3 regions of the Enterobacter sp. Taxon_2 genome follow, and region 3 is predicted to be linked to each of the others. Evidence: predicted binding sites of a transcription regulator. Region 3 holds the regulator's gene; each other region holds the start of a gene.

What was found. The regulator sigma-54, encoded in region 3, starts transcription at its own class of promoters, with help from an activator protein. The targets are predictions, from matches to a motif close to GTTGGCACANNTTTCGCTNT.
Region 1: AC4IC4_RS05910 (amino acid ABC transporter substrate-binding protein) is a predicted target of sigma-54. The motif match lies at 1,380-1,399, and genes of this name have one in related genera.
Region 2: glnA (glutamate--ammonia ligase) is a predicted target of sigma-54. The motif match lies at 1,186-1,205, and genes of this name have one in related genera.

What each region holds. Positions count from the first base shown of each region.
Region 1 is NZ_CM178024.1:1,269,258-1,272,508, forward strand. It holds gene AC4IC4_RS05905 (amino acid ABC transporter permease) at 1-46, opposite strand, end outside; gene AC4IC4_RS05910 (amino acid ABC transporter substrate-binding protein) at 202-1,107, opposite strand; gene lnt (apolipoprotein N-acyltransferase) at 1,461-2,999, opposite strand; gene corC (CNNM family magnesium/cobalt transport protein CorC) at 3,005-3,251, opposite strand, start outside.
Region 2 is NZ_CM178024.1:4,775,710-4,778,960, forward strand. It holds gene typA (ribosome-dependent GTPase TypA) at 1-913, opposite strand, end outside; gene glnA (glutamate--ammonia ligase) at 1,292-2,701, shown strand; gene glnL (nitrogen regulation protein NR(II)) at 2,870-3,251, shown strand, end outside.
Region 3 is NZ_CM178024.1:4,285,470-4,288,720, forward strand. It holds gene lptA (lipopolysaccharide ABC transporter substrate-binding protein LptA) at 1-339, shown strand, start outside; gene lptB (LPS export ABC transporter ATP-binding protein) at 346-1,071, shown strand; gene rpoN (RNA polymerase factor sigma-54) at 1,119-2,552, shown strand; gene hpf (ribosome hibernation promoting factor) at 2,575-2,862, shown strand; gene ptsN (PTS IIA-like nitrogen regulatory protein PtsN) at 2,945-3,251, shown strand, end outside.

The DNA of each region.
Region 1 (3,251 bases), 1.8 Mb from region 3:
ACGGGGCTTGTTGCAGGAATATGCCCCAGTTCCAGTCGATTGACATAATAAACTCCAGAAAAAAAAGGGTAGCAGCGCTACCCTCGAAGATTGGTGAGAAGCTCATTTTTCGCGCTGAGTGGGGAACGACCACTCAACGTATAGTCTGTCCATGCTTCCCGACAATCGAGAGGGCAGGAGATCCCGCCCCTGTTGTTCTAATTAGTTAAGAGCCTTGTCATTTGGAGATTTGAACAGCGCTTTCATGTCGTCAGACAGTTCAAAATTCATGTTGAGATTTTTTGGTGGAATCGGGTTCTTGAACCACTTGTCGAACCATTTTTCCGCTTCGCCGGAGGTCTGCACCTGAGCGATGGTGTCATCGATCAGCTTTTTGAACTGCGGGTCGTCTTTACGCAGCATACAGCCGTAGGCTTCTTTCGACTGCGCGGTGCCGACGATATCCCAGTTGTCAGGTTTCTTCGCTTTCGCACGCTCGCCCGCCAGCAGGGCATCATCCATCATAAACGCGACGGCACGACCGCTTTCCAGGGTACGGAAGGAGTCGCCATGGTCTTTCGCGCTGATGATGCGCATATCCATTTTTTTCTCGTCGTTCAGCTTGTGCAGCAGCACTTCTGAGGTGGTACCGGAGGTGACAACAACCGCTTTGCCTTTCAGATCAGCGAAGTCTTTAATGTCGCCGCCTTTCTTCGTCAGCAGACGGGTGCCCACGACAAAGATGGTGTCCGAGAAGGCAGCCTGTTTCTGACGCTCAAGGTTGTTGGTGGTGGAGCCACACTCGAAGTCAAAGGTGCCGTTTTGCAACAGTGGAATACGGTTTTGTGAAGTGATAGGGATCAGCTTCACCTGCAGGTCAGGTTTGTTCAGCTTTTTCTTCACGGCTTCAACGATAGCGTTGGAGTAATCCTGTGAATAGCCCACGACTTTTTGCGTGTTGTCGTAGTAAGAGAACGGGACAGAAGATTCACGGTGGCCGACCACGATGACGCCGTTTTTGGCAATCTTGTCGAGAGTGCTGCCTGCTGCAGGCGCATCTTCAGCGTGAACCACGCCAGCAGACATTCCCATAACCAGCATTGCTGTGGCCAGTTTACGTAATTGCATACCCAACTCCTTTTTTATCAGCGCCAGCGACGCATTGATACCCATTGTGATGTTGTTATATCTCGCGCAATGCGAGTGCAGTGTTATGCAAGCTTGTTAACATTTAGTCTGGCTTAATGTAAAGATTTTGCTGCGTTATTGTTTATTTTTGCGAAGCGCGCCGCACCATTCAGAGGCAAATATCTCCCGTTGCACCGTTTCGGTGCTACCGATGATCTACGCTGGTGCGACAAAGTTGCACATCAAGCCAAACTGCGTTTACCTGAATAAACAAAGCAATAGGCGTGCCAGAATGGGAGTTTGGGAGGATTTGCCGGGTAAGCGTCAGCGCCACCCGGCAACAGAAGGGAAGGTTATTTACGACGCTGACGCAGGCTCATCAGCACCGCGCCAAAGCCGAACAGCACGGTCAGTATCCACAGCGACCAGTTGCCTGTACGGGCGTATGGCGTCAGTCCCGTGGTCGGCGTGACGTTAGCGGTCAGTACCTCACGGGTAAACTGCGGGATCATCGCCTGAATTTCACCCTGAGGACCAATCACGGCGGTGATGCCGTTGTTGGTGCTGCGCAGCAGCGGACGCGCCAGCTCCAGGGAGCGCATACGTGCCATCTGGAAGTGCTGCCACGGGCCAATTGACTTACCAAACCAGGCATCGTTGGAGATGGTCAGCAGATAGTCAGTATCCGGGCGGAAGTTATCGCGCACCTGCTCGCCGAGAATGATTTCGTAGCAGATAGCCGGCGTCAGGGCAGCGCCGTGCGCGTGCAGCTGAGGCTGAACGTACGGTCCGCGGCTGAAGGAGGACATCGGCAAATCAAAGAACGGGGCCAGCGGGCGCAGAATCGATTCCAGCGGCACAAATTCACCAAATGGCACCAGGTGGTTCTTGTTGTATCGGTCAGTGGAGTGGTAGCTGTATTCGCTGTCTTTGCCGAGCGTAATGATGGTGTTGTAGGTGTCGTAGCGGTTCTGCTGATTCAGACGCGCATCGACAATCCCGGTGATCAGCGTGCTGCCGCGGGCCAGCAGCAGGTCGTTCATCATGTTGAGGAACGGCTGCTGGTTAATTTCCAGATCGGGGATCGCAGACTCCGGCCAGATAATCAGCTGCGATTTACCCATCACCTCTTCGGTGGCGTTGGCGTAGATCTTCAGCGTATTCAGCAGCTCTTTTTCGTCCCACTTCATGGACTGCGGGATATTCCCCTGCACCATGGAAACCCGCATGGCGCGATCGGGCTCAGGCGTGAACCACTGGATATAGCGCAGCGGGAAGGGCAGGGCGAACAGCACCAGCGCCACAGCCAGCGGTTTCCAGCCGCGCGTGACCAGCGCTAATACCAGCAGGCCGCTCACGACCATCAGCAGGAAGTTGATAGCTTCAACACCCATTACCGGTGCCAGGCCTTTCAGCGGGCCGTCAATCTGGCTGTAGCCGAACTGCAGCCACGGGAAGCCGGTCAGCACCCAACCGCGCAGGAACTCGGTTACCTGCCAGACCACCGGCGCGGCAATGGCGACGCGCAGCCAGTTGGTTTTGGGCCACAGGCGAGAAAGGATGCCGGCGAACAGACCGGTATAGAGCGAGAGATAGGCGGCGAGCAGTACCACCAGGAAGACGTTTACCGGGCCAGGCATACCGCCAAACTGGGCGATGCTGACATAAACCCAGTTGATGCCTGAGCCAAACAGCCCCAGCCCCCAGAAGTAGCCGATAGCGGCAGCCTGTACCGGACGACGGTTCAGGGTCAGACCCTGAAGCCCCATCAGGGAGAGAATGGCCGCGGGCCAGATATCGTAAGGAGAAAAAGCCAGCGTACCGCTGGCTCCGAGTAACAGCGCCAGCAGCAAACGGACGCGCTGGCGTTCAAGCAATGGGGCAAATGCCATTTACATTAATCTTCCAGTTTTGGCACCGGTGAGTCGTCCGGCGTTCTGACGTGAACCTGTATAATACGTCGGCTGTCGGCCATGGCTACTTTGAACTGGTAACCGTCGATGTCAACGGTCTCTCCACGCGCCGGGAGGTGGCCAAAGGCCTGCATCACCAGCCCGCCAATGGTATCGACCTCTTCATCGCTGAAGTGGGTTCCGAAGGCGTCGTTGAAGTCTTCGATGGAGGCCAGCGCGCGCACGGTCCAG
Region 2 (3,251 bases), 490 kb from region 3:
GTTCATCAACGGACAGGGCTGGCAGCGCTTCGACGTTCTGCGGATCGCAGATGGTGTCGGAGATGTTCAGTTCACCCAGACCGGTGATAGCGATAATGTCGCCCGCTTCAGCGATGTCGCTCTCGATACGCTCAAGACCCAGGTGAGTCAGCACTTTACCAACTTTACCGTTACGGGTTTTGCCTTCGCTATCGATGATAGTAACCTGCTGGTTAGGCTTCACTTTACCGCGCTTGATACGACCAATGCCGATTACGCCAACGTAGTTGTTGTAGTCGAGCTGAGAGATCTGCATCTGCAGGGTACCGTCGAGATCGACGTTTGGCGCAGGAACACGGTCAACAATCGCCTGATACAGCGGGGTCATGTCTTCAGCCATGTCTTCGTGGTCCAGACCTGCGATACCGTTCAGCGCAGAGGCGTAAACGATAGGGAAGTCCAGCTGCTCGTCGGTCGCGTCGAGGTTAACGAACAGGTCGAAGACCTGGTCAACAACCCAGTCAGGACGCGCGCCAGGGCGGTCAACTTTGTTGATAACAACGATTGGCTTCAGACCATGGGCAAAAGCTTTTTTGGTCACGAAGCGCGTCTGTGGCATTGGGCCATCCATTGCGTCAACGACCAGCAGAACGGAGTCTACCATGGACATTACACGTTCAACTTCACCACCGAAGTCGGCGTGCCCTGGGGTATCAACGATGTTGATACGGTAGTCATTCCATTTAATCGCGGTGTTTTTCGCGAGGATGGTAATCCCACGCTCTTTCTCCAAATCGTTGGAGTCCATCACGCGTTCTTGGGTTTCGGCACGCGCATCAAACGTACCGGATTGCTGCAGCAGCTTGTCAACCAGGGTAGTTTTACCATGGTCTACGTGCGCGATGATGGCGATGTTACGCAAATTTTCGATCACAACTTTGCCTCAGGCATTTAGAAATAGCGCGTTATTGTACACGGATTAATCGCACTACAAAACAGGATCACAAACATCCCCCGCAAACAAGTCATGCAGGGATGCTTTGTGATCGCTTTCACGGAGCGGTAAAAGGGCTCTTTAACGTAAATTGCACCAATATGGTGCTCAATGTTCACATTGAAGCACTATACTGGTGCAACAAATCCATCGTGGTGCAGCCCTTTTGCACTATGGTGCGCATGATAACGCCTTTTTGGGGTGTTTTAAAAGTTGGCACAGATTTCGCTTTATAAAAAATACATGGCACCAGCCAGTACAAACAGAAATTGAAGACCTCGTTACCACGACGACAATGACCAATCTGGAGAGTTAAGTATGTCCGCTGAACACGTTTTGACGATGCTGAACGAACATGAAGTGAAGTTTGTTGATCTGCGCTTCACCGATACCAAAGGTAAAGAACAGCACGTCACAATCCCTGCTCATCAGGTGAACGCCGAATTCTTCGAAGAAGGCAAAATGTTTGACGGCTCCTCCATTGGTGGCTGGAAAGGCATTAACGAATCCGACATGGTTCTGATGCCGGACGCAACCACTGCGCTCATTGACCCGTTCTTCGAAGAACCAACCCTGATCATCCGTTGCGACATCCTCGAGCCAGGCACGCTGCAGGGCTACGACCGTGACCCACGTTCTATCGCAAAACGCGCTGAAGAGTACCTGCGTTCTACCGGCATCGCAGACACCGTTCTGTTCGGACCAGAGCCAGAGTTCTTCCTGTTTGACGACATCCGTTTCGGCGCTTCAATTTCTGGTTCCCACGTGGCTATCGATGACATCGAAGGCGCATGGAACTCTTCCACCAAATACGAAGGTGGTAACAAAGGTCACCGTCCTGGCGTGAAAGGCGGCTACTTCCCGGTTCCTCCGGTCGATTCTTCACAGGACATCCGTTCTACCATGTGTATGATCATGGAAGAGATGGGCCTGGTTGTTGAAGCGCACCACCACGAAGTGGCGACGGCTGGTCAGAACGAAATCGCTACCCGCTTTAACACCATGACCAAGAAAGCGGATGAGATTCAGATTTACAAATACGTTGTGCACAACGTTGCGCACCGTTTCGGTAAAACCGCGACCTTCATGCCAAAACCAATGTTTGGCGATAACGGTTCCGGTATGCACTGCCACATGTCTCTGTCCAAGAACGGTACCAACCTGTTCTCTGGCGACAAATATGCCGGTCTGTCCGAGCAGGCGCTGCATTACATCGGTGGTGTTATCAAACACGCTAAAGCGATCAACGCCCTGGCGAACCCAACCACTAACTCCTACAAGCGTCTGGTCCCGGGCTACGAAGCGCCAGTGATGCTGGCCTACTCTGCACGTAACCGTTCTGCTTCTATCCGTATTCCTGTGGTGGCGTCTCCTAAAGCACGTCGTATCGAAGTGCGCTTCCCGGATCCAGCGGCTAACCCATACCTGTGCTTCGCAGCACTGCTGATGGCCGGTCTGGACGGTATTAAGAACAAGATCCACCCGGGCGAAGCGATGGACAAAAACCTGTACGACCTGCCGCCAGAAGAAGCGAAAGAGATCCCACAGGTTGCTGGCTCTCTGGAAGAAGCCCTGCAGGCGCTGGACGCAGACCGCGAGTTCCTGACTGCAGGTGGTGTGTTCACTGATGAAGCGATTGACGCTTACATCGCCCTGCGTATTGAAGAGAACGACCGTGTGCGTATGACGCCACACCCGGTTGAGTTCGAACTGTACTACAGCGTTTAATAAAGTTGTTTTACCCGGCGTGACAAGCGCCGGGGTAGTTGCCGTGGAAACTTTTAGCCCATCTCCGGATGGGCTTTTTTCTCCACCAACAACCTGATCTCACGCGCTATTTACGCCGAAAACGCTATACTGCACTAAAACAGTGCAACAACTCCAGGAGACTGCTGAATGGCAACTGGCACGCTGCCCGATGCTGGGCAGATCCTCAATTCTTTGATTAACAGCATTTTGCTGGTCGATGACGAGCTGGCCGTTCATTACGCCAACCCGGCGGCGCAGCAGCTGCTCGCCCAAAGCGCACGTAAACTGTTCGGCACCCCGCTTCCTGAACTCCTGAGCTATTTTTCGCTGAATATTGGCCTGATGCAGGAAAGTTTGCAGGCTGGCCAGGGGTTTACCGATAACGAAGTGACGCTGGTGATCGACGGGCGCTCGCACATTCTGTCGCTGACCGCGCAGCGTCTTCCCGATGGGATGATCCTGCTGGAAATGGCGCCGATGGATAATCAGCGTCGACTGAGCCAGGAGCAGCTTCAGCATGCGCAGCAAA
Region 3 (3,251 bases):
GTCGTGACCCGTCCGGGTGGCGAGCAGGGCAAAGAGATCATTGATGGTTATGGTAACCCGGCCACCTTCTACCAGATGCAGGACAACGGCAAGCCGGTGAAAGGTCACGCTACGCACATGCACTATGAGCTGGCGAAGGACCTGGTCATCCTGACCGGTAATGCGTACCTGGAACAGCTGGACAGCAACATTACCGGCGACCAGATTACCTATCTGGTAAAAGAGCAAAAAATGCAGGCCTCCAGCGAGAAAGGCAAACGCGTCACCACCGTACTGGTTCCGTCGCAGCTGCAGGATAAAGGCAAAGGCCAGGCCCCGGCACAGAAGAAGAGTAACTAATTCGTTATGGCAACATTAACTGCAAAAAATCTCGCGAAGGCCTATAAGGGCCGCCGTGTCGTAGAAGATGTCAGTCTGACCGTCAACTCCGGCGAAATTGTAGGGCTACTTGGCCCTAACGGTGCGGGTAAAACCACCACTTTCTACATGGTCGTTGGCATTGTGCCGCGCGATGCTGGCAACATTGTCATTGACGATGAAGACATCAGTCTTCTGCCGCTGCACGCGCGCGCACGTCGCGGGATCGGCTACCTGCCGCAGGAAGCCTCCATTTTCCGTCGTCTTAGCGTTTACGATAACCTGATGGCGGTCCTGCAAATTCGTAACGATCTGACCAGCGAACAGCGTCAGGATCGTGCCAACGAGCTGATGGAAGAGTTCCACATTGAGCATCTGCGCGACAGCCTCGGTCAGGCTCTCTCCGGGGGCGAACGCCGTCGTGTTGAGATTGCCCGTGCGCTGGCCGCAAACCCGAAGTTTATCCTTCTGGATGAACCGTTTGCGGGCGTTGACCCGATCTCGGTTATCGACATTAAACGTATCATTGAACACCTGCGTGACAGCGGGCTTGGCGTACTGATCACCGACCACAACGTCCGTGAAACGCTGGCCGTGTGTGAACGCGCGTATATTGTGAGCCAGGGCAATCTGATCGCCCACGGTACGCCGCAGCAGATCCTCGAAGACGATCATGTTAAGCGCGTCTATCTTGGGGAAGACTTCAGACTCTGATAGGGTAGAGGTAACGTAACGCCGAACCGGAGAAAAATGCTCTGAACATGAAGCAAGGTTTGCAATTAAGGCTCAGCCAACAACTGGCGATGACGCCGCAGCTACAGCAGGCAATTCGCCTGTTGCAACTGTCCACGTTAGAACTTCAGCAGGAGCTCCAGCAGGCGCTGGACAGCAACCCCCTGCTGGAACAAACCGATCTTCATGACGAGGTAGATACCCAGCAATCGCAGGAGACAGAAGCGCTCGACACCGCGGATGCACTCGAACAAAAAGAGATGCCGGACGAGCTTCCGCTGGATGCCAGCTGGGATGAAATCTACACCGCCGGAACCCCTTCCGGTACGCGTGCAGACTACCAGGATGATGAGCTACCGGTCTACCAGGGCGAAACCACCCAGTCACTGCAGGATTACCTGATGTGGCAGGTGGAACTTACTCCCTTCTCCGATACCGACCGCGCGATTGCCACCTCAATTGTCGATGCCGTTGACGACACTGGCTATTTGACCGTCACGCTGGACGATATTCTGGAAAGCATGGGCGACGACGAGATAGAGCTTGAGGAAGTTGAAGCCGTTCTGAAGCGCATCCAGCGTTTCGATCCAGTAGGCGTGGCCGCAAAAGATCTGCGCGACTGCCTACTGATCCAGCTTTCTCAGTTCAGCAAAGAGACGCCGTGGCTCGACGAGGCGCGCTTAATCATCAGCGATCATCTGGATCTGCTGGCGAACCACGATTTCCGCTCCCTGATGCGCGTCACGCGCCTGAAGGAAGAGGTGCTGAAAGAAGCGGTGAATCTGATCCAGTCGCTCGATCCGCGCCCGGGACAGTCGATCCAGACCAGCGAGCCCGAGTACGTCATCCCGGATGTGCTGGTCAGAAAACACAATGGCCGCTGGGTCGTTGAACTGAATTCAGACAGCATCCCTCGTCTGCAAATCAACCAGCAGTATGCCTCCATGTGCACCAGCGTGCGTAACGACTCCGACAATCAATATATTCGTAGCAATTTGCAGGAAGCGCGATGGCTGATCAAAAGTCTGGAGAGCCGAAATGATACGCTGCTACGCGTCAGCCGCTGTATTGTCGAACAGCAGCAGGCGTTCTTTGAGCAGGGCGAAGAGTATATGAAACCGATGGTACTGGCGGATATCGCCCAGGCCGTCGAAATGCATGAATCAACCATTTCCCGTGTCACCACGCAGAAGTATCTGCACAGTCCACGCGGTATTTTTGAGCTTAAGTATTTCTTCTCCAGCCATGTGAATACCGAGGGCGGCGGCGAAGCGTCGTCAACGGCCATTCGTGCCCTGGTGAAGAAGTTGATCGCCGCGGAGAATCCCGCGAAGCCACTAAGCGACAGTAAGTTAACCACCATGCTGTCCGATCAGGGTATTATGGTGGCACGTCGTACTGTTGCGAAGTATCGAGAGTCTTTATCCATTCCGCCGTCCAACCAGCGTAAACAGCTGGTCTGACACAACCGATAAGGAAGACACTATGCAGCTCAACATCACTGGACAAAACGTCGAAATTACTGAGGCTTTACGCGACTTTGTGAACGCGAAGTTTGCAAAACTCGAGCAGTATTTCGAAAGGATCAATCAGGTCTATATTGTGTTGAAAGTGGAGAAAGTGACTCATATCTCGGATGCCACCCTGCATGTTAACGGGGGTGAACTGCATGCCAGTGCGGAAGGGCAAGACATGTACGCTGCTATCGACGGCTTGATTGATAAGCTTGCACGACAGCTCAATAAACATAAAGATAAACTGAAACAACACTAATTGTCCGGGCAGTTAACGGGTGCAGGACGGCCTGTTGTGAAACACAACAGGCCATTTGTACAGTTAGCGCTTAGGTGAAATTATGATGAACAACGATTCCGCTCTTCAACTGAGCAATGTCCTTAACCAGGAATGTACCCGCAGTGCGGTTCACTGCCAGAGCAAAAAACGTGCGCTGGAGATCATCAGTGAACTGGCCGCAAAACAGCTGGGCCTGCCGCCGCAGGTGGTGTTCGAAGCGATTCTGACCCGTGAAAAGATGGGCAGTACCGGTATCGGCAACGGCATCGCGATCCCGCACGGCAAACTGGAAGAGGATACCCTGCGTGCCGTTGGTGTGTTTGTGCAACTTGAAACACCCATCGCCTTCGATGCCATTGATAACCAGC